DNA from 3 places in the Litorilituus sediminis genome. Region 3 is predicted to be linked to each of the others. Evidence: predicted binding sites of a transcription regulator. Region 3 holds the regulator's gene; each other region holds the start of a gene.
What was found. Region 3 encodes FNR, which switches genes on or off when oxygen is low (the NO sensors DNR and NnrR bind a similar motif). Its sites were predicted from a motif close to TTGATCTAGATCAA; they were not measured.
Positions count from the first base shown of each region.

Region 1: hemN (oxygen-independent coproporphyrinogen III oxidase) is a predicted target of FNR. The motif match lies at 4,041-4,054, and genes of this name have one in related genera.
Region 2: EMK97_RS08040 (bacteriohemerythrin) is a predicted target of FNR. The motif match lies at 1,921-1,934, and genes of this name have one in related genera.

Region 1 covers NZ_CP034759.1:2,315,930-2,323,760, forward strand. The annotation lists gene EMK97_RS10300 (response regulator transcription factor) at 1-478, shown strand, start outside; gene EMK97_RS10305 (DUF3083 family protein) at 486-1,598, opposite strand; gene EMK97_RS10310 (DUF3820 family protein) at 1,719-1,943, shown strand; gene rmf (ribosome modulation factor) at 2,350-2,523, shown strand; gene hemN (oxygen-independent coproporphyrinogen III oxidase) at 2,611-3,981, opposite strand; gene EMK97_RS10325 (TraR/DksA family transcriptional regulator) at 4,096-4,407, opposite strand; gene EMK97_RS10330 (DUF2489 domain-containing protein) at 4,480-4,971, opposite strand; gene yihI (Der GTPase-activating protein YihI) at 4,977-5,552, opposite strand; gene EMK97_RS10340 (hypothetical protein) at 5,663-5,914, opposite strand; gene tesB (acyl-CoA thioesterase II) at 6,191-7,048, shown strand; gene EMK97_RS10350 (mechanosensitive ion channel family protein) at 7,064-7,831, opposite strand, start outside.
Region 2 covers NZ_CP034759.1:1,805,189-1,813,019, reverse strand. The annotation lists gene EMK97_RS08050 (c-type cytochrome) at 1-249, opposite strand, end outside; gene EMK97_RS08045 (bacteriohemerythrin) at 430-1,011, opposite strand; gene EMK97_RS08040 (bacteriohemerythrin) at 1,259-1,825, opposite strand; gene EMK97_RS08035 (cytochrome D1 domain-containing protein) at 2,216-3,844, shown strand; gene EMK97_RS08030 (NapC/NirT family cytochrome c) at 4,062-5,849, shown strand; gene EMK97_RS08025 (alpha-ketoglutarate-dependent dioxygenase AlkB family protein) at 5,997-6,608, shown strand; gene EMK97_RS08020 (sensor domain-containing diguanylate cyclase) at 6,649-7,632, opposite strand.
Region 3 covers NZ_CP034759.1:283,201-291,031, forward strand. The annotation lists gene EMK97_RS01285 (glucosaminidase domain-containing protein) at 1-73, shown strand, start outside; gene ttcA (tRNA 2-thiocytidine(32) synthetase TtcA) at 115-1,041, opposite strand; gene uspE (universal stress protein UspE) at 1,211-2,158, opposite strand; gene fnr (fumarate/nitrate reduction transcriptional regulator Fnr) at 2,345-3,064, opposite strand; gene EMK97_RS01305 (sulfite exporter TauE/SafE family protein) at 3,117-3,827, opposite strand; gene ccoS (cbb3-type cytochrome oxidase assembly protein CcoS) at 3,830-4,057, opposite strand; gene EMK97_RS01315 (heavy metal translocating P-type ATPase) at 4,064-6,496, opposite strand; gene EMK97_RS01320 (FixH family protein) at 6,502-6,996, opposite strand; gene ccoP (cytochrome-c oxidase, cbb3-type subunit III) at 7,165-7,831, opposite strand, start outside.

The DNA of each region.
Region 1 (7,831 bases), 2.0 Mb from region 3:
ACGATTGGAAAAGCACGGCTATGAATGTACCCATGTTGATAACAACAATGACGCCCTGTTAGCGTGTCATCGTATTTTGCCTGACTATATCTTACTTGATATGAAGCTTGCAGAAGAAACCACATTAAATATCATCACGCCTCTGCGCAAACTAAGACCACAAAGTCGTATTATATTACTGACAGGCTTTGCTAGTATTGCTACCGCAGTTGATGCCATAAAGCTAGGGGCAGATGATTACCTTGCTAAACCTATAGACAGTCAAACCCTACTAGCCACCTTGAGCAATACCAAGGCAGCCACGATAGATATCAAAGACGAGCCTGAACAAACACTGTCAGCAGAGCAAGTAGAATGGCAGCATATTCAGCAAGTATTAAAGGCTAATCAAGGGAATATCTCTGCCACCGCCAGACAGCTTTCCATGCATAGGCGCACTTTACAGCGTAAGCTACAAAAGCGCCCACAAACCAGCTAAGCAGAAGCTAAAAGTTATAAGCGACATGCTGATGGAAGCGAATTAAAAGCTCATTTTTACTAGGCGATATACCTAACTCTTTTGCCATTAATTGCATTGCTTGCTCAATTTGATTTAGAAAACGCCCGTAACCATATTCTGTACTATTTTCTTTCGTGGCAACAAAAATAAGCTGGATAGTATCCGTTAATTCATTAGCGTCCCACTTACTGACAATGCCACATGGTGTTTGCTCAGGGTTGTAACCAAGCATTTGCAACTCGCCTACCCTAGAGACAATTTCATGAATGCTATAGCGCACTATAGGCACAAGACCATTAGCAATAAGTGCAGCATTATTTAAATTATACTGTTTAGCTGCAAGGGTAAACACATTGGTTAAGTGCGTATACAAAGGGTTGTAAGGGTCTTGAGAGCTATTGTCTAGCTCTACCAAGTTCAAAATATCATTATTGATGTTTAAATTAATCACCGCATAATTCATCGCGCTATGATTAATAGGCAACTCAACATGTTGACTGGCATAGCGCTTATCAATTTGTCTCAGTTTATGTACTTGCGTTGATGCACACCCCTTTTCCTTGGCAAATAAATCATAGGTCAAATGCTGATGATCCCTTACTCTGACATCATCCATTTTTAAGGACATTTCCTGACAAAACTGCCCTAAAACATTAACAACTTTGCCATGAAAGCCTGCGGCATTTTGGCGAATATCATCACCTGTAGCTAAAAACAATAAGCAAATCTTCTTAGCTCTTTTACTGCCATCAAAGAAAGACTTCTTCAAATGATGCTGTTCAGGATTGTAATAAAATAAAATTTGTTGGTTGGTTTGCCACTGATGCATTTCCTGGCTAAAACGCACCCGGGCCAATTTATCATTAGCAATAAACTGACAGTTACTTAATTCAAACTTTGTCGTTAAAGAAAAAAATGCTGTAGATAAATAATGGTAGACGTCATAATACGGCTGCGGCTTTACAGTGGAATACTTACCAGATAAGGCGTCAAGTAACTCATCGGTTAATGCGAATTCCGCTAATATATATTGGTTATCCCTAACATTGCTAGGCAAATATGCCTTATGTGCCGCACTACGCTTTCTAATAATTGACATAAAAATTCCATTTGAGAATTAAAACAGGTAATTTAATTGCTGACATTCTAGATAAGAAAAATGACGTTTTTGTGACCTACAGATGTCAGTAAAGTGACAAAGAAATAATGGAGAACCTTCTTGTTAGCCGATCAAAAAAAACTCGTAGAAGCAATTAATCAAACTATGCCTTTTGGCAAATACCAAGGAAGGAAATTACTGCAATTACCCGAGCCCTATTTAGTTTGGTTCCATAGTAATGGCTACCCTCAAGGTAAACTCGGTGAACAACTCGCCTTGATGTATGAAATAAAACTTAATGGTTTAGAGGCTATGCTAAAACCGCTGTTACACAGTGACAGCTAAAAACATTAATTAACTTTCATCAAAACGTCATCAAATTGTAACCTTTAAACCAATTTTCTATATAAAAAATAGCCAATATAAAAAATTCATCTATGCATAGCTGCTAACAAGTTGTTTTCTCAGCGGCTATTTTTTCAGCAAAAATTTGACCTACTATTTTATGGAATTTGAGCTGCAGTGAAGCAAAATTTTTGCTTGCAAGCACAGTTCAAATCCTCTTAAATAAATCCGTCAATTTGCGTTGTTTAATTATGGAAAATATGACTCCCACCAGCACGCTAAGTGCTAACTCACAAGCAACAAAAATTGACCACAACGTAGTATTTATATTTAAAATCTGCTTTTCATTTAAAAGCTAAATAATTATTTATCAAACAGTTACGAGGTGTTCTATGAGGTACAAACTATGAAGAGACAAAAAAGGGACAAATTAGGAAGAGCGCATTCAAATGGTTATCAGGCAGGTCTTTGTGGCAAAGCTAAAGAGCATTGTCCATACCAAAATATCGAAGCTAAATCACAATGGTTAGGCGGTTGGCGAGAAGCGGTTGCTGATCGCAATATGGGGCTTTTTAGATAATTTTTTATCTAGCCACTTGGTGAAATACAAGCATGACCTTCTCCAGCATCCTTGTATTTCGCCATTCAATTAAACAAACTATTCTTGCTATATCACGCGAGAAAAACGCTGCTGGTTAACATGCTTTTTCATATAAGCATCAAAGCTCATACAAATAATACGAATTAACAAACGCGCCTTTTGATCTACACGAATACAGTCAGCGTTATTTTCTACTAAACCATCATCAATAAACGTATTTAGTAAGGGGAGATCATCAGCAAAATAGTCATCAAAATTAATATTATATTTTTCACTAATTTGGTTTTTATCTAAGTATAAATTACACATTAATTCGCGAATGACTTCTCCACGAATAACATCATCTTCAGATAAGCTTACCCCAACTACCTGAGCATGCTGTTGCTCAGTAATTGCCTGATAATATTCCTTTAAATCTTTGATATTTTGGCTAAAGCTATTACCAATAGCACTAATAGATGAAACACCTAGCCCTAATAAGTCACAACCACCACGAGTCGTGTAACCTTGGAAGTTTCTATGTAACGAACCATCATTTTGCGCAATGGAAAGTTCATCATTTGGTTTAGCAAAATGATCCATACCAATGAAGTCATAACCATAATCACACAAAGTTTCGATTGCTAATTTCATTAAGGCAAACTTTTCTTGGGTATTAGGTAACCACTCATCACGTAACTTACGTTGTGCAGCAAAACGACTTGGTAAATGCGCGTAGCTAAATAATGAAATGCGATCAACATCCCACTCATGCGCTTTATCTAATGTTTTCTTAAAGTTTTCTAATGTTTGATGAGGTAAACCATAAATCAAATCAATATTAATTGATTGAAAACCAACTTGTTTGGCATGATGAATAAAGTTACCAATAAACTCAGTTGATTGAACACGGTTAATTGCTTGCTGTACTTTTAAATCTAAATCTTGCACTCCTAAGCTTAAGCGATTAAAGCCTAACGAGAATAAGTGCTCAGCAAGATCCATTTCAATTTCACGTGGGTCAATTTCTATACTCATTTCCAAATCATCAGAAAAATTAAATTTCTCTTTTAACAAAGAAACTAAGGTAGTGATTTGCTCATGAGTAAGAAAGCTTGGCGTGCCGCCACCCCAATGCAATTGCTTAACGCTATATTCTGTAAATAGTGGTGCTTGCAGGGCAATCTCTTTTGCCAAGTACTCTAAATAAGTATCTGCTTTTTCTCTATGACGGGTAATAACTTTATTACAGCCACAGTAGTAACATAGCGTATGGCAAAATGGGATATGAACATACAAAGATAAATCTCTGTTCTCAGAATTTTGCACCGCTTGAATAAAATCTTCATGTTTAAAATTATCATGAAATTCCAACGCTGTAGGGTAAGACGTATATCTTGGCCCACTGGTATTGTATTTACTCAGTAATGTATTATCGAAAAATTGACTTACTTGCATGCTATCTACCGTTGATTTAATTTACGATAGAGAGTATACACCATTGCTCAGATGTGGTCTTGATCAAGCTCAACATAGCCACAAAAAATAAAGGGCTATATTAATCGAGATCAATTACTGAGCACACTGAATACACATAACGGCTGCGGGTTGTACTTGTAGTCGTTTTTTGGCAATTTCATCACCGCACTGCTGACATATACCATAATTGCCATTATCAATACGTGCAATTGCGTTAGATAACTGCTGAATTTCAATTTTCGCTTCAGACTCTAAGGCATTGAGAACTTCATCATTTTCGCGTTCACCAGCTTGCTCTGCCCAATCAGCAGCGCGACCATTGGCAAAATCTTGATGAATTGAATCAATCCGTTGTTGAAGTTCAATGATTCGTTGGGTGAATTGTGATTTTAATTGCTCAGACATTGCTATCACCTTTTCGCTATATGGGTAATCATATGAACAGCATTAGCAATGGCCGAGCAGAATTGATTAGCTTTATGAACTAGATAACTGCTGAACCTGCTCATCAGCAAATTGCTTAAGATTCTCGACATCAGTCTCAATGGCAGGACGTAAGCGAGACTCGACTTGCATACGCTGAAAATCTTCTTTCATTCGCTGTTTTTTAGCCAGTTGCTTTCGATCTTCAAGAATCGATAAATGCTTTATTTCGTTATATAACTCAAATATAGCAGGGAATTGCTGATCTAGCTGGCTACTTAGCTTTAATGAGTCAAGCAGCACAGATAAACGCCAACAACCTTCACTAAAATCACACTGCTCTTCTTGCATAGCACGGGTAATAATAATGACACTTTTAAGCGCTTTAACATCATGACTTTTATGCGCTTGTTGCTGAGCAATCTCTGCTTGCTGTTGACGCTTAGTTTGCAAAGACAACTGTTGCAATAGCCTGCCAGCATAAAAAGCTAACGCTAAAATAATAACAACACCAATGCTAGTGGCAATAATCCAAAATAAGCTCATGGTGGTTATTCTTCTTCAAACGCTGAGAAATCATGACCATCTAATTTTTGCCATAACTCTTCTTCACTGCGCACTTGGCTTTGGGCAACGTCATCTTCGCTATCATCAAGACCTAGCGCTTGTGAAAGTTGAGCATGCTTGTCCATCATATCGTTATAATAATCAACTTCTTGCTCGCTAAGCTCAATATTATCTTCTTGTTTAGCCAAAATAAGTTGTAGCGTTTCATCTTGCTCTATCGCAATAAGCGCTTGCTCTGGGGGTAGCTCATCAGATTTAACCGGCCTTACCGCTGCAAGTGGCGTTAATGACTTATCTTTCGCTTTCACTGCTTGTTTTTCTGCTTTATTCGCTAAAGCACCTAGCGCAATCGGCTTCTTGCTACCTAAGCGAGGATCTTTATTTCTTTGCTCTTTTGATTGCTGCTTTGCTGATGATTTCGCTTCTTGCTGACGATTTCCAGGCTGCTTACCTGTTTTTTTACGCACTCTTTTTTCAATATTTTCCAGTTCTTGCTTACTTAATTTCGGCTTAGCTATTGGCGCTGAGGCGGGTTTTCTAGACTTTTTCTTACGAGACATAAGGAACTTTCACCTTTTTAGATATTACTTGCTATTTTACTGTATTTTGCCGATAAAAAAAGCGCTCTAAGGCGCTTTTAATGAAAGTTATCTGCTTTTTAACTAAGTGATCAGTTTCTCAATTTAATATTGGGTGCGGTATTAATTTCTCCCGCCTTAGAAATGGTGGCAATATTATTATTGCAAAGCAATACCGCCAAGCTATTGCCATGACAGTCTCGCACAAATGCCAACTCATAACCAAATTGAGTTAAACTACTGGCAGCAAATTTTTGCGCCAACGTTAAATCTTCCCATACATCTCTTTGCTCAGATACCTCTTGTCGCCTTTCAATGGCAACTGCTTCTGATATTGCTTGCATGATTAACCTCTACATTAAAATCCATCTTTTCTTCATACCAAAGGGTATTCCATAATGCTATCGTTCGAAATTTAACCTATTTTACAAATGACATCAATAGTCCTTACAATAGCTCTCATTGATCTTGCAAATTTATTTTAGCAGCAGCTTGTTGGAAGTTTATTTTACAAGGCAGCACTTTTGATGTGTGGTTTTTCCACATGATAAAGTGCTAACGCTGTAGAAATGACAACAAGCACTGCTTAGTTACACTACTGGTCATACCTAGGAAAAATTATGAGTGCAGTTTTAGATGAACTATTGGCATTACTAAAGTTAGAAGTTATCGAACAAGGTATTTATCGCGGACAAAGCCAAGATCTGGGTTTTCGTGCGCTATTTGGCGGTCAAGTTATGGGGCAAGCACTATCAGCTGCGCAAGAAACCGTTGCCAGCGATAGATTCGTTCACTCGCTGCATTCTTATTTTTTACGCGCGGGTGATGCCAGCAAACCTGTGGTTTATGAAGTTGAGATTATTCGTGACGGCGCAAGTTTTAGCACCCGCAGAGTGCAAGCCATTCAAAACGGCAAAGCGATATTTTACATGACTGCTTCTTTTCAGCACGCAGAGCAAGGTTTTGATCATCAAGACACTATGCCAGATGTGCCAGCCCCAGAGCAGGTAAGCTCATTTAGAGATTACATTGTAGAAAACCAGCACGCTCTGCCTGAGCCTATGCGGAAAAAATTCTTGGCTGAAAAACCTATTGATTTGCGCCCAGTACAAAAATACAACTGGCTCAATCCGCAAAAAACAGATGGCTATTGCCCTATGTGGATAAAAGCCAATGGCGAGTTAACTGATGACTTACGTATACATACCTATATGTTGGCTTATACATCAGACTTTCACTTTTTACCTACAGCATTATATAAGCATGGCGTCAGTCACTGGCAACCTAACTTTCAAATTGCCACCATAGATCATGCTATGTGGTTTCATCGCCCATTCCGTTTTGATGATTGGTTGCTTTACTGTATGGACAGCCCATCAGCCAGTAATGGTCGAGGTTTAGTAAAAGGGCAAATATTTAATCGCCAAGGCGAGCTTGTCGCCTCAACCATGCAAGAAGGAGTTATCCGTCAACGATAACAGCTAGATGCAACCCTAGTGTTTATTTTGGTTTTGCCAATCAAAACCGCTAGGGTGCTGAAATACCCTTAAATCAAACTGCGGCGCTATGGCAAATAGGTGATCAAAAATATCCGCTTGTATACCCTCATATTTTGCCCATACCGAAGTATTGGCAAAGCAGTATATTTCAAGCGGTAAGCCACTGGCAGTGGCAGGTAGCTGGCGTACCATACAGGTTAAATCATTACGAATATTGCTATTTTGCTGTAAATAAAGCTCAATATATGCGCGAAATGTCCCGACATTGGTTAACTGGCGCGAATTGATTTTTGCTAGCTCTTTTGGCTCATCATTGGCATCTTGCGCTAGCAGCTGTTTCTTTTCACTCAAGTACTCTTTTAATAGCTTACTGTTACTGAGAAAATCGATTTTTTCCAAACTATAAAAATCAATACTGGCTATATCTATAATCAATGTGCGCTTAATACGACGAGCACCAGTATGATACATATTGCGCCAGTTTTTAAACGAGTCGCTTATCAGCGCATAGGTTGGTACTGTAGTTACTGTTTTATCAAAATTTTCAATTTTTACAGTACTTAAGCCAATTTCAATAACATCACCATCAGCGCCGTACTTTGGCAATTCTATCCAGTCACCAGCAACCACCATTTTATTAGCAGAAATTTGAATACTCGCCACTAAGCCCTTAATGGTGTCTTGAAAAACCAACAAGAGTACGGCGGTTAATGCGCCTAAACCACTCAGTAAATATACCGGCGATCTATTGATAATTAATGA
Region 2 (7,831 bases), 1.5 Mb from region 3:
TTGCAAAAATAATTCGTTCTTACCTTCAAGGTTTTCAGGAAGTAAGGCTGGACCTAAACCACCTTTTAAGGTCATGCCATGACATGAGCCACAATCTTGTTTAACAATATGAGTTAACTGTGCTTTTCTTTCATCGGTAAGCGGTTTTTTATCGCTGGCATGGCTCATTGGTGAGAAAATGATGTTAGCGATAGCCAGCACTGCCACTAAGCTTGGCGATAGGTGAGGCTTCAATCTTGCTATATTCATAGTAGGTGTCCAAACAGTTTTTAAGCTTGGAGACACATTACCATGTTCGCTGTAGGGCTTTTTTGTCAAAGATCATGCTTTGCAAATCTTTGCCAGGGATAATTTGATTTAAATCACCTAAAGGGGATTTTTGTTATGACTAGGCATAATTGAGGTACGCCTAGCCATAATATGGTTAGCTTAGTCGATGTCAAAGACATCAGCACCTAATCTTTCAAGGTAGTTGCTATATTCTTTGTCGGCTTCTTTGATGTGATTTATTAACCAAAACTCTAATAAGTTAGTGACTTGTTTTAGAGATTCATGACCTTGCTCTTGATAAATTTTCACGTAACCATCAACCGCATCTATCATAGCTTTGTGCTCTTCTTTATGCGCTTCAAGATTTGGATAGCCATATTCTTCCATCAGCGCTTCTTCACGTCTAAAGTGATACTTGGTATAGCGCACTAGTTCATGTAAGGCATCACGCTCGAATTCTTCACATTGAGCATAATCATAGGCAATACTAAATTGGTTTAGAAGATGAACTAATTTCTTATGATCCTCATCGATATAATCTATACCTAAGTTATAGTCGTTTGACCATTTGATTTGCCTAATGTGTTTCTGTCGTAGCATCGGCATCAACATTAATGCTGGCGCAACGGGTAATACGGCCACAAGTGGTGATGGAAAAACAAAGGCTAATACGATAGCACATGACATTAATAAGATAACAACATAGAAAAGAGCTGATTTAGTTTTATTAGAAACACTCATGAATAATATCCTTACTATAAGTGTGGTTAAGTAGAGTAGGTACTCTACTCGATATGTCTCTTTGCTGTCAGTGGATAAATTGAAATTAAGACAATAATTTGATTTTGATCAAATCTTTGCAATATCAACTATATATCAACAGATGTCTTTATGTTTTTAGGGCAAAAAAAACCAGCTTGTTTGAGTTAACAAGCCGGCTTTGCTTAAGTTATTTTGCTTAGCTTAGCTTAGCTTAGTCTAGTTGAGTTTAGTAAACACCGCGTTCATGTAAGTGTTCACTGTATTGTTTATCGGTACCATTAATGTGGTTGATTAGCCAGCCGGTAAGGAACTCTACTATTTCATTTAAGGCATCATGACCTTTTTCATTATATAGCTGCACAAACTCTTCTACTTGGGCAATCATTTGCTCGTGTTGTGCTTTATGTGCTTCAAAGTCAGGGTAGTCGTTTTCGCTCATCAGTTTTTCTTCACGTTCAAAATGATACTTGGTATAGCTAACTAATTCCTCTAGCGCTTCTTTTTCGAAGGTTTCGCTCATGGCGTAATCGTAAGCCATGCTAAATTGGTTTAATAGTGAGATTAGCTTTTTGTGATCATTGTCAATGTGAGTGATACCAACACTGTATTCTTCTCGCCACTGTACTTGGTTGTCTTGACCTTTCCTTTTATAGAGCATGGGGATCATGATCAATACGGCGATCAAGATCCATGAAATAGGATTCGCTAAGCTAGAAAGAAATCCTAAGAATATTGCTACTATGATCAGACCTATAACAGCTGCGTAAATAAATGATTTGGTGCGATTGTTCATAAACAATACCCTTAAAAATAATGAGGTTAATGAGTTGTTTAAATAGTCTTAAACACTTTGTGTGGTAATTATTTTCATTAAAGTGGAATGATTTATTGACCTTGATCAAGTTGTCTAGTCATTAAGCGTTATTTTTTTTCAAACTTGATCTGCATCACATTTTCAAAGTCAAAATTGACCGATAGTAATAATTAGTTACACAAAATTGGTCTTTTGTTCCTGTTTCAAGTTTAGGCAAGTTTTCCAATTCTGTCGTTTTTAATGCTTATATCAGTAGATTTGGTCAAGAAAAGTAACCTGCTGATATAAACATTAAAACATAGGAAAGTTTTGTATTTCTTATAAGGCTGACCTAGAAAAGCACTTAAAATAACATCTGGAGAGTAACCGATGAAAAAAGTAAAGTATAGTCTTTCAGTTCTTGGACTTGCTATTGGTATGGCAGCTAGCGGCGTTAGCATGTCAGTATCAGCAGCTGAACCAACTTTATCTGAAGCTGATTTTGAAAAAGCACAATTACACTACTTCCAACGTTGTGCAGGTTGTCACGGTGTTCTACGTAAAGGCGCTACAGGTAAAAACCTAGAGCCTAAGAACATGCTTAAAAAAGGTCAAAAGCGTTTAGAAAAAATTATTGCTTTGGGTACTGAAGGCGGTATGAACAACTTTGATGATTTGTTCACTAAGCAAGAAATTGCTAACTTAGCAACCTTCATCCAAATGAAACCACCTGTGCCACCAGAAATGTCTTTAGAGCAAATGCGCTCTCACACAAAAGAGTACGTTGCCCTTAAAGATTACCCAACTAAACCATTACACGGTTTAAACTGGAAAAACTTCTTCGTTGTAATCGAGCGTGATGCAGGTAAAGCAGCAATTGTTGACGGTGACACTAAGAAAATCGTTACTCACATCGACACTGGTTATGCGGTACACGTAATTAAAGGTACAGAGCACCATAAGAAAGACCACGCGAAAGATGTAGGTCGTTTCTGGTACACAATCGGTCGTGACGGTAAAGTTAACAAGATCGATTTATGGCAAAAACCTGAGAAAATGTTAGTTGCTGAAACTAAGATGGCATATGACGCACGTGATATCGCGGTATCAGGTGACGGTAAATACGTAATTGCTGGTGGTTACTGGCCTGCGCATTTCGTAATTATGGATGCTGAAACATTAAACCCACTTAAAGTTGTGTCTACTCGTGGTTACAACACTAAAGGTGAGTTCATTAACGAAGCTCGTGTAGCGGCAATTTACACTGCGCCAAATGAGTCTGCTTTCATCGTTGCAGTTAAAGAAACAGGTAAAATGTTACAAGTTGACTACTCAGACTTAGACAACTTAACAATTACTGCGATGGAATCTGCTGAATTCTTACACGATGGTTTCTTCGACCCTTCAGGTCGCTACTTCCAAATCGCTGCTAACGCATCAAACAAAATGGTTGTTGTTGATACTAAAGACGCTAAGTTAGAGATGATGATTGACGTAGACAGCTTACCTCACCCAGGTCCTGGTGCTAACTGGACTGATAAAGAGTGTGGTCCTGTTGGTGCAACAACTCACTTAGGTGTTGGTTTAGTATCTGTTTGGGGTAATGACCCAATCAACCACCCTGATCAAGCTTGGAAACTATGTTATGAAGTTGAAACTGACGGTGCTGGTGTATTCATCCGTACTCACCCAACTTCAGACTACGTATGGGCTGACCAACTTAAACACCCAGAGCCAGAAGTACAACAATCAGTACAAGTATTCGATAAGAAAACTCGTGAAATTGTTAAGACTATCCGTGTAACTGAAGAAGAAGGTAAAGCAGCTCTTCACATGGAATTCAGTGCTGACGGTTCAGAAGTATGGGTATCTGTATGGAACCGTACTGATAACTCAAACCCAACAGGTGAAATCGTGGTTTACGATGCAAAAACGCTTAAAGAGAAAGCGCGTATTAAAGGTTTAACTACCCCAACAGGTAAGTTCAACGTTTCTAACCGTATTAACCACAAAACCTAAGTTGTAGGTAATAAAACTTAAGATAAGTTTTATTGATATAAAGGGCATGGCGGATGTCATGCCCCTTTTACTTTCAGGATGAAAGTAAGTTCTGGAGATAGGACATCACAAATTGGTTGCAGGAAGTAAGTTTTAGGTGTGGTCAAGGCGGACAAGCAACACAGTTATTACTCCCTTTACACGTTAATTTGTATACATTAACAATCACGAGTTCATTATGGCAAATAACACATTTACAAAACCTAGCTTTTGGTCACGCCGATTAGTGCTAGGTACGACCGTTGCCGGTGCCGTTATATTTTTCGTTGTTGGTATTATGTTCTGGGGTGGTTTCAACACTGCCATGGAAGCCACAAACACCACAGAATTTTGTATTGGCTGTCATGAGATGGAAGCCAACGTTTACCAAGAATATACACCAACGATCCACTATTCTAACCGTACGGGTGTAAGAGCAGGTTGTCCTGATTGTCACGTACCGCGTCCATGGATCCATAAAATTGTTCGTAAAATTCAGGCTTCAAGAGAGGTCTTTTTCTGGTTAACGGGCAAAATTGACACCAAAGAGAAATTTGAAGAGCACAGATTCGATTTAGCGCAAAATGTATGGAAAGCAATGAAGGAAACTGATTCAAGAGAGTGTCGTAACTGTCACAACTTTGAATCGATGAACCCTGAGTTCCAAAAGCCTCGCGCACGTAAGCAGCATTTAAATGCCTTTGAAACAGGACAAACATGTATTGATTGTCATAAAGGTATTGCTCATACAGACGTAAGACATAAGTTAACAGATGAGCAACTAGAAGAAATTGAAGCACCAAATCCAGCTTATATTCGTGAAGTACCACAGGCGTATAAAGATGGTTTAGCAAGAATTGAAGCGAAAGAAGCTGCAGCAGCCGCTAAATTAAAAGCAGATAAAGCAGCAGAAAAAGCGAAAGTTGATGAAAAAATTAAAGCAGCTGTAGCAAGTGCATTAGCCAGTGCTGGCGCTAGTGCTGGTGGTGACAGTGCTTCGGCAGGCGCATCAGCAGGTGCAAGCAACATTAATGTTGATTGGGGTAAAGCAAATTCAACGGATGTTGGTGTATTCTACCCAGGTACAGCGTCAATTGAATGGATACTAGGTCGCAACCATGGTGGTAAACGTGCCTTTAGCAAAGGCGACCGTTGTTTAGAGTGTCATAGTGAAGAAATCGCTGATATCGGTAATAATATCGTTTCAGGTGAAAGTGAAAAAGAGCTTGAACCGAATGTTATTCCAGGTAAGCGTGGTAGCTTCGATGTCACTATTGATGCCACTCATGATGATGAAAACTTATACTTACGCTTTAGCTGGGCTGATGGTGACCATGCGCCTGTACCATTTGTAGATGGCGGCAAAATGGACCCTGAAAACCCAATGAAATTAGCCTTTATGATTGCAACCGATGAAGCAGAATATGCTGATAGAGCAGGTTGTTGGGGAACGTGTCACGCAGATGCTAACACTATGCCATTTGCACCAGACATGGATACCTTAAAAGGCAGTGATTTAGCTAAACGTTTAGATTTCAAATCAGGTGTTACTAAGTATGTGAAAGAGTCTCGTACTAAGCTAGAGCTGAAAGGTCGAGGTGGTAAAGCACTGGGCGGCTGGGACAAGCTTAAAGGCGAAGGTGACATTAAAGCGGCGCAAGATGGTAATCAATATATGGACTTAGTACGTTATAGTTCAGGTACTAAGAAAGTTGAAGATGGTCAAATCTTAGCTGAGCGTAGCATGCACGGTGGTCAAGGTGCTGAAGTTGAAGCATCGTTAAATGGTGGTACTTGGTCGGTTATCGTGAAACGCAAGTTGAAATCAGACAAAGCTGGTGATGTCAGCATTGAACCAGGTAAAGTGTATAACTTTGGCTTTGCAATACATGATGATTACTCAAGTGCTCGTTATCACCATGTATCGTTTGGTTACAAGCTAGCGCTTGATAACGCCGATGCAGAAGTAAACGCAACTAAGCAGTAGTTATTACTCTAGCTATATCGCTATAACATATTAAAGTAAAGCCCCTTGAGCCGCATTGGTTCAAGGGGCTTTTTTATTTGTAAAGCGTTAAAGGCTAAATTTAGGTACACTAGCGCTTATTATGTATGCCTTTGATATTACTCAGCTATGGATTTATTTTCGCCAGAACTTATCGACCCTATCAATATTTTACCTTGTGATGGTAAAGCTTATTATTATGGTGAAGTGATAGAAGATAGTTTGGCAAAAGCGTATTTCAATACTTTATTTCAACAAGTTGCATGGCAACATGATCAAGCATTAGTGTATGGCAAGTTAATTGAGACAAAGCGTAAGGTAGCTTGGTATGCCGATTTACCTTTTCAATACACTTACTCTGGGGTGACAAAACAGGCATTGCCTTGGTTTAACACCTTACTTGAAATAAAAGCTTTGGTTGAGAGCAAAACGAATGAAACCTACAACGCTTGTTTATTAAATTTATATCATAATGGTGAAGAGGCGATGGCTTGGCATAGTGATGCCGAAAAAGAGCTTAAAGAAAATGCCGCTATAGCATCGTTGTCGCTTGGAGCTGAGCGAAAGTTTTCCTTTAAGCATAAGCAAAATAAGCAAACTGTGGATGTGTTATTAAAGCATGCTAGTTTATTGGTGATGCAGGGAGAAACACAAAAACACTGGTTGCATCGATTAGCGCCAAGTAAAAAGGTAACAGAGCCTCGAATTAATCTTACCTTTCGGACTATGATGACTCCTTAGTATATGGTGACTCCTTAGTAAGAGAAAGCTTTACTAAGTGTTATTGGCAATCTTGCTTTATGGATATATTTCTCCCCTGAGCTTTAGCTTGGTATAAGGCTGTATCGGCTAAATGTAACAGTGTTAGTTCATCATTCTTTTCTTTGGGAGTGACTGCCGCTACGCCAATACTTACGGTGATATTCTTTTGGCTTAGCTGGGTAACTTTGCTTGCTTCATGAGCTAAGCATAAGTTAAAGACATCGTTGCGGATATTTTCGGCTATTTCATAAGCGTATTGCAGGTTCGTTGCACTGAGAATAACAGCGAATTCTTCGCCACCAAAACGTGCAGAAAAGTCGTTAGGACGATTGGCGTAGCCACCATTACTGAGTAGCTTACCTAAATCCTTTAGGCAGCGATCGCCATAAATATGACCGTAGTGATCGTTATACTCTTTAAAAAAATCGACATCAATCAATAATAAAGCGAGCGGTACTTGTTCTCGTTTACAAAAATTCCATTGCTGATTTAGGTGCTTATCAAAGGCACGACGATTAGGAATGTTGGTTAAGCCATCGGTACAGGCTATTTTGCTCAGTTGATTATTGGCAAAGCGTAGATTGCCCTCAGTTTCTTTTAAGTGAGTAATGTCGTGACCTATGCCTAACACGCCAATTAATTTGCCATCGGCACTATACATAGGTGTTTTAGTGGTCTTTAAATAAACATTTTTCTTGATAGCAGCATAGGAAACCCACTCCTCATTAACTGTGGCTTTATCGCAATTTAAGGCCTTTAGATCATTATCACGAAAGAATTGCGCCAGTGTGGCATCAACAAAATCAAAGTCTGTTTTACCGACGATTTCAGCTTCAGTGGCACCAAAAAACAGCTCAAATTCATGATTACAGTAGAGGTAAATGCCATCAGGATCTTTTAGCCAGATCAGATCGGGTAGAGTATTTAGTAGAATTTTGAAATTATTATCTTTCGCTAAAATATTATTAACGAAGGTGGTGGTAGCAGAGAGACATTTATTCATAAGATAAATACATCAAAAGTGATTTTATTTATTTCCATTGTCTTCATGAAGCTGACTACTTGTTAATTTATCGTTTGAAAATAAATTAACACTTTCAGTAAAAACAACATCCTGTAGCTTATTATTTTAACATAGCTAGGCTGGCTTTGCCTTGTTGTTGCTAAGTTTTATCTAGTTTTATCTAGTTCTCGCGGAAATG
Region 3 (7,831 bases):
TATTACGGATATGTTGCGTCACAATCAGCGCTTCTTTGCCTATGAGGATACTAGCACTCACTTAAGTGATTAATTTAAGTGACTAATTTAAGTTTAAGCGAGTGCCGATAGTTATTATTGTACTTCAACAATATTTAATTGATTATCTGGCGTAGTTTCGGTATTTGCTGTGTTTGTAGCGGCATAACTTTCTTGATCAAAAGCTAAATCGCCACCATTGATGACACCTGATGTGGCATCAATGGATTTAAAGTCAAATAGTTCACTATCGCATAAGTGAGACGGCACCACGTTTTGCATTGCGGTAAACATAGACTCAATTCGTCCTGGAAATTGCTCATGCCAATCATTTAACATACGTTTAATGTTTTGTCGTTGTAAGTTTGGTTGAGAGCCACACAAGTTACACGGAATGATAGGAAAGGCTTTTAGTTCACCATATTGGATCAGTTCGCTTTCCTTACAAAATGCTAATGGCCTGATGACAACATGTTCACCATTGTCTGATACTAATTTAGCTGGCATGGCTTTCATTTTTCCACCGTAGAACATATTTAACATCAGTGTTTCAATCATGTCATCTCTATGATGACCTAAGGCAATTTTTGTTGCGCCAAGCTCTTTTGCCGTTCTATATAACACTGCGCGTCTTAAACGAGAGCATAAGCTACAGGTGGTTTTACCTTCAGGAATTTTATCTTTAACGATAGCGTAGGTGTCTTCTTCAACCACCTTGTAATCTATACCTAAGCTATCAAGGTAATTAGGTAAGATATGCTCAGGAAAACCAGGTTGTTTTTGATCTAAGTTGACCGCGACAATATCAAAGTGAATTGGTGCTGATTCTTTTAACAACATTAAGATAGCGAGTAGGGCGTAGCTGTCTTTGCCACCAGAAAGGCAAACCATAACTTTATCACCGTCTTCAATCATATTGTATTGCGCAATGGCTTTGCCAACATGCCCTCTAAGTCTTTTTTCAAGCTTAGCTAATTGAGTCTTTTGTGTCGGTGTTAATGTGTTTTCAGATGGATTTGTCATATGGCTAATACTGCAAGCACTAAAAATTTGTGCGCATTATACGCGCAAATAAATGGATTACCAATGAGAGCCCAACAAAAACTCAGTTTGTAGAAATGAAAAAGCCAAGCATATCGCTTGGCTTTAAGAAAATGATAGCTGGTAACTTATCTCTTACATCGAGTTCAGCTTAACTATTATCAAGCGGCGATATATAGCCTTGTGGTTTTAGCGCTAAAACATCGCAATTGAGCTGATCTATAACATGCTCTGCGGTATTGCCAATTAATGCTGCTGAAATACCTGTTCTGCCGATTGTACCTAATATAACCAGCTCAGCGTCAATTTGTTGCGCGGCTTGCTCTATTACTGTCTCTGGTAAGCCTTCTTCAACATAGGTGTTTTTAACATCAATATTAAATTTGTTAGCATGTGCAGCCATCGCTTCTTTATGATGCTTTAACATGGCGTTGTTGTACTCTGAAGAGTCAAATTCTGGAATTTCAATAGAAATGTTAACAGGTGTTCCCGGGTATGAATTGACTAGATGCACGTTCGCTTTAATAAGCTTAGCAAGCTCTGATGCTTGTTCAGTAATATCATTATTAAGAGATAAGTGCTCTTCTTCATCGCTGCCAACATTCAGTGCTGCTAGGATATTGCCATTTTTCGGCCACTCATGATCTTTAACCAGTAACACTGGCGTAGGGCACTTGCGTAATATATGCCAGTCAGTAGGAGTGAAAACAACTGATTTTAATTTATCGTGCTGATGAGTGCCTTTGATCACTAAATCATAGCCATGCTCAAGTACTTGGTTAACGATGGCTTCAAATGGTCGGTTATGCCAAACCACTTGGCTTTTAATATCCATACCTGAATCTAATTCAGCAATAATATCATCGAGCCATTGTTGTTTATCTTTTATGACCATTTGACGCATAGCGTCGCGTTCACCGCTTGATAGGATTGTGGTCATTTCATAAGAGAAATCAAAGATACTAAAGAAGGCGGTAATTTTCGTTGGCGTTGCGCTGTTTTCGTTAATCTTACTGGCCAACTCAATGGCTCTTTTCAGGGCTTTCTGTTCGTTGGTGGTTGGGTCGACAACAACGAGTATGTTTTGATACATTTCCATGAATAACCTCTATTTAAGCAATTATCAATTCTGTTTAACTGGTCTAATTACTTTATAGCAAAATAGTGTGATTAATGCTTGTTTTATATCAATTTACTTTGTAACGGAGATAAAAAAATCCCATAAGTTACTTAATTAAATAATTGAGTAACTTATGGGATTTTTATTAAGCTAAAAGCGCTGAACTTAGAGCGCTGCTACATCAGTCAGTTCATCTAAGTCTAAAATAGTAATCAATTTACCATCAACTTTGATTAACTCGTTTTTATGAAAACGATTAAGTAGACGACTAATGGTCTCAACCGTTAGACCAATATAGTTACCAATATCACTACGAGTCATGGTTAAGCGAAATTCAGTTGCTGAAAGACCTCTAGCACGGTAACGTTCACTTAAGCTGACTAAGAAAGTTGCCACACGCTGCTCGGCGTTCTTTCTGTTAAGCAAGGTTAACATTTCTTGATCTGTTTTGATTTCAGTACTCATCAAACGTAATACTTGCTTTTTAAGCTTAGGCATAGTGTTTGATAGGCTATCTAAGTTGGTATAAGGAATTTCACATACCATAGAGGTTTCTAACGCTTGGGCAAAGCTTGGGTGAGCGTTTTCTGCGATGGCGTCAAAGCCCAGTAAATCACCTGCTAGATGAAAACCAGTAATTTGCTCTTCACCTTGTTCATTTACGGTAAAGGTTTTAAAGGTGCCTGAGCGAATTGCATATAATGAGTGTAATTCTTGGCCATCATGGAAGATCTTATCGCCTTTGTGGATAGGGCGTTTGCGATCAATAATTTCATCTAAGGAATTGAGTTCACTATCATTCAGGGAGAAAGGTAAACATAATTCACTAATACTACAATTTTGACAGTGAATATGTTGTTGGCTTGGGCAACTTTTATTGGGCATAGCTTTTATTTACTCACAAATATGTAAAAAACGCTGTAATGAGGCAATGTTATTAGAACATTAATTGATATGCAACAAAAAAACTGTAAAAACCATAAGCTATAACTAATATTGCCATAAATTGTTTAGTTTTTGGCTTGACTAGTAGATTTTTTATGCTAGCAAGGCTAAATGAGAGTGCTAGTAAGGCCGGTAAGGTGCCCAAGCCAAACAGTAACATAATACCAGCGCCTGTTAGGGCGTTACCACTGGCTAATGCCCAAGTGAGGGTTGAATAAACTAGCCCACAGGGTAACCAGCCCCACAGCGCCCCTAAGGTGAGTGCTTTTTTGCCTGAATCAACAGGAATGACCTTATTGGCTAAAGGTGATATTTTCCGCCACAATTTGGCGCCAATGGCTTCGATACGTGTTAATAACATAAACCATTGACCAATATACAGCCCAAGTAGAATTAAAAATACGGCTGCGACAAGTCTTAATCCAGCGATAGGTAAACCTATATTTTTCGCTGCAATTGAGCCAGTAAAGCCAACGAGAGCACCAATTAAACTGTAAGATGCTATGCGTCCAAAGTGATAGCAAATAATGAGCTTAGGCTTTTGTCTTGCTTGAGTGACTTGCACAGAGATATTGCCAACTTGGCTATCCGCTTTAGTGGTAATGGCAGACGTTAACATGGTGGTGATACCGCCACACATACCAAGGCAATGTCCTGAGCCAACCAAGCCGATTAGAAACGCTGAAAGTAAATCTAGGCTCACAATTATTGACTCTGGTTATCTTCTTTACCGTAATCTTTTGTCTGTTCAGCTTGCTCTTGCTTGTTTTCAGAGCCTTTTTTATCGTCAACCTTTTTATCGTCAAATAGGATACTCATGCCTTGTTTTTCTAAATCATCAAATTGCTCGGATTTTACCGCCCAGAAAAAGAGATAAATACCTAAGGCGGTAAGTAAAATTGCAATCGGGATTAAGATATAAATGATGCTCATGATTACTTACCTTTTAAGTAAACGCAGGGAGTTGGTGATAACCAATATTGAACTTGCTGACATGCCGATAACAGCCATATAGGGCGTAATAAAGCCACATACTGCAAGCGGTAGTACAATAGCATTGTAACCAAACGCCCAGAGATAATTTTGAAAAATGATTTTTCGGGTTTTCTTCGCTACTTTAGCTAATGTCAGAATACTGGTTAGTTTATTATTCAGCAATATAACGTCAGCACCGCTTTTGGCAATATCAGCGCCACAGCCCATAGCGATAGAAACATGCGCGGCGCCAAACACTGGAGAGTCATTCACGCCATCTCCGGTCATCACCACGAGGTGCTCTTTTGCTTGTTTTGCTTGGATAATTTCCATTTTATCGCTAGCGGTTAAGCCACCTTGTGCAGAGTGCAGAGGGATTGTTTGCTTAATTTTATCGCAGGCTATTTGGCTATCACCTGAAAGCAACATAGTCGTCGCAGACTTATTCAATTGTTCGATGACTTTGTCGGCATCATCTCTGATCTCATCAACTAACTTAAAGCTTGCGATTACTTGGCTGTGGTTATTTTCAACTACTTTAACCAGTACACACGAGTATTCTTTATAATGATGTCCTTCCTGTTCGCTTAACAGCCAGTTAGGTTTACCTATGCGGTATGTTTGCTCGTTAATATTTCCTAGCACGCCTTGGCCTGAAATTACTTCTACCTGATGCGCGTTAATAGTAAAGTCGCGATGCTTAGTAAATGGTTTAGCTATTGGGTGCTCAGAGTGTGCCTCTAGTGCTGCAGCAATGGCGAGCACCTTGTCTTCGTTAAGACCGTTACTGAGAGAGAAATCGCTTAGGGTTACTTCTGCGATAGAAAATTCACCTGTGGTCAGTGTACCGGTTTTATCAAAGGCAAAACAATTGACTTGTGGCATGGTTTCCATCACATGCGCAGACTTTGTCATAATACCTTCTCGATTTAACCGCGTGGTGGCGCAGGTCAGTGCAGTTGGTGTTGCTAGCGATAACGCACAAGGGCAGGTGGCAACTAATACCGATAGAGTGATCCAAAAAGCTTCTTCTGGTAGATGTTGATGCCAATACAGCGCGGTGCCTATGGCAGTAACCAGGATAATAGCAACAAAGTATTGCGCGACTTTGTCTGAGAATTTAGCCAGTTTAGGCTTATGTGCTTGGGAGTGTTCGCTTAAGCGTATTAACTGGCTTAAAAAGGATTGACTGCTAGGCTGATCAACTTTAACAATTAAATTACCATCGCCATTAATTGTACCAGCGAACACTTTGTCTTGTTCAGTTTTACTTATAGGGCGCTGCTCTCCTGATAGCATGGCTTCATTCAGTTGGCTTTGCCCTGAAATAATAATGCCATCAGCGGGTACTACTTCACCTGGCTTAACGATAACGCTATCGCCTTTAACCAGTTGCTTAGCTGCGATTAATTGCTCTTCGCTGGCATTTTCTTGCTGTGTATTGTTTATCAGCTTAGTTGCTGTCATTGGCATTAATTTAAGTAGATTAGCAGATACTTGCGCTGCTCTTGAGCGAGCTCTAAACTCTAAAAATTTACCAATGAGTAAAAGAAAAGTGAACATAGAAACTGATTCAAAGTACACTTCACCTTGCTGAGAAATAGTTGCCCAACCACTGGCACTAAAGGCTAATATAATGGCAATAGAAACAGGAACGTCCATGGAAAGCCGCTTGGCTTTTATCGCATTGATTGCGCCAGTATAAAAAGGAAAGGCACCATAACTGACAATAGGCAAGGTTAATAAAAAACTTGTCCACCTTAGGTAGACTTTATTGTGCTCAGCCATATCGGCAAAAGCGCCAAAATATAGGCCAATGGCAATCATCATCACTTGCATCATTAAAATGCCACTGATGCCTAAGCGCTTAATAAATATTTTACTGTGCTTTTTATTTTGAATCTCTGCATCGTTCGCTTTAAAAGGCAGGGCATGATAACCGATATGTTCAATCGCGATTAAAATATCACTGAGTATTACCGTATCGTCATGCCATTTTACCGTGGCTCTTTGTGAGGTGGCATTGACGCTAATATCGATCACACCAGCAAGTTTACTGATCTGCATTTCAATTAACCAAGCACAGGCTGCACAACTGATACCATCAACGGTTAATATGGCCTCTTTATACTGGTCTGTTTGATAAATAAACTCACTTTGTAAGACTTCTTCATCAAGTAGTTTTTTCTTTTGCAACTGCTCAGGAATAAGTGATTGACCCTTATTCGCCGGTTCAGTACGAACTTGATAGTATTGCGTTAAGCCATTATCAACTATGGTTTGTGCTACCGCCTGACAACCTACACAACACATAGGTTGCGCTTTTTCATTTATGTTAACAAATAATGAAATACCATTAGGCACTGGCTCTTGGCAGTGAAAACAGGACATGGACATAATAACTACTGAGCTTTGGTTGGATCTGGAATTAAATCGATAAAATCTTTTTGTGGTAGGCCAATGGCATTGTGAATTTTCCAGTGATCTTCAAACGGACTGATGGTGATTTTCCATTTACCTGTTACTGCATGATCAAATTGGTGTCTAAAGTGACCATTACCATCAGGTGTTAAAGCGATATAAAAATCTTTTTCAGCAAGGGTAGGGTGAAAGAAATTGACATTGAGTAATGGAAAGGTTTTTTCGATACCCGTTGGCTTAATTACAAGTTCATTATTATCAAGCTTGAGCGCAAAACGCATACCTAGCTTTTGCGCCATTTTAACTTTAGACACTTCTAAGTTAATTGATTTACCTTTTTTATAATAATCGCCAACAACAAGCGTGTCTGGTTCGTGATTGGCAATGATATAGGTGGCAATACCAGCAACAACCGCAGTAAAAGGAAGAATAAATACTAACCAAGCCCAAGGCTCGCGATACCATGAAGTTTTCATAAGTTGTTATACCAATTGTGTCAATTTGTGCTGGATAAAAGTGCCGTTATTATACTGTTTTTGCTCGCTTACAGCTAGTACGCTACCAAGAAATAAGCATTAAAAAAGCCCTTGTTTACAATTAGTAACAAGGGCTTTTATTAACAGTTAATTATTACGATGTTTTAGTTAGTCTTGAGACAAGCTATAAACATAAGCCGAAATAATATGAACTTTTTCTTCACCTAGGATATCTTTCCAAGGAGGCATTACACCGGCACGGCCATTACGGATTGATTCTTCAATAGCACGTTTTGAACCGCCGTATAACCAAATGTTGTCAGTCAGGTTAGGTGCACCAAGTGGTAAGCCCATCGCTAAACTACCTTGACCTTCAGGACCATGACAAGCAGCACACATAGCAAATTTGGCTTGACCAGCTTTTGCCAGTTCCGGGTCAACTGAACGACCACTTAGGCTAATAACATAAGCTGCAACTTCCTTAACACCTTGCTCGCCACCTAAAGCATCTTTCCAAGCCATCATACCTGAGGCTTTACGGCCATTCATGATGCTTTCTTTGATTGCTTCTGGTGTACCGCCGTATAACCAATCGTTGTCGGCTAGGTTAGGGAAGCCAGTTGTACCGTGAGCATCAGAGCCGTGACATTGTGCACAGTTTTGAATGAATAAACGTTGACCCACTTTTAACGCTTCACTATCAGTGGCTAAATCTTCAATGCTACGCGCAGCGTAAGCTTCGAAAATAGGGCCAAATTTAGCGTCAGCTGCGGCAACTTCACGGTCATACTGTACTAATACACCTGAATCTTTATTTAAGTATTCAGCTGTTTTA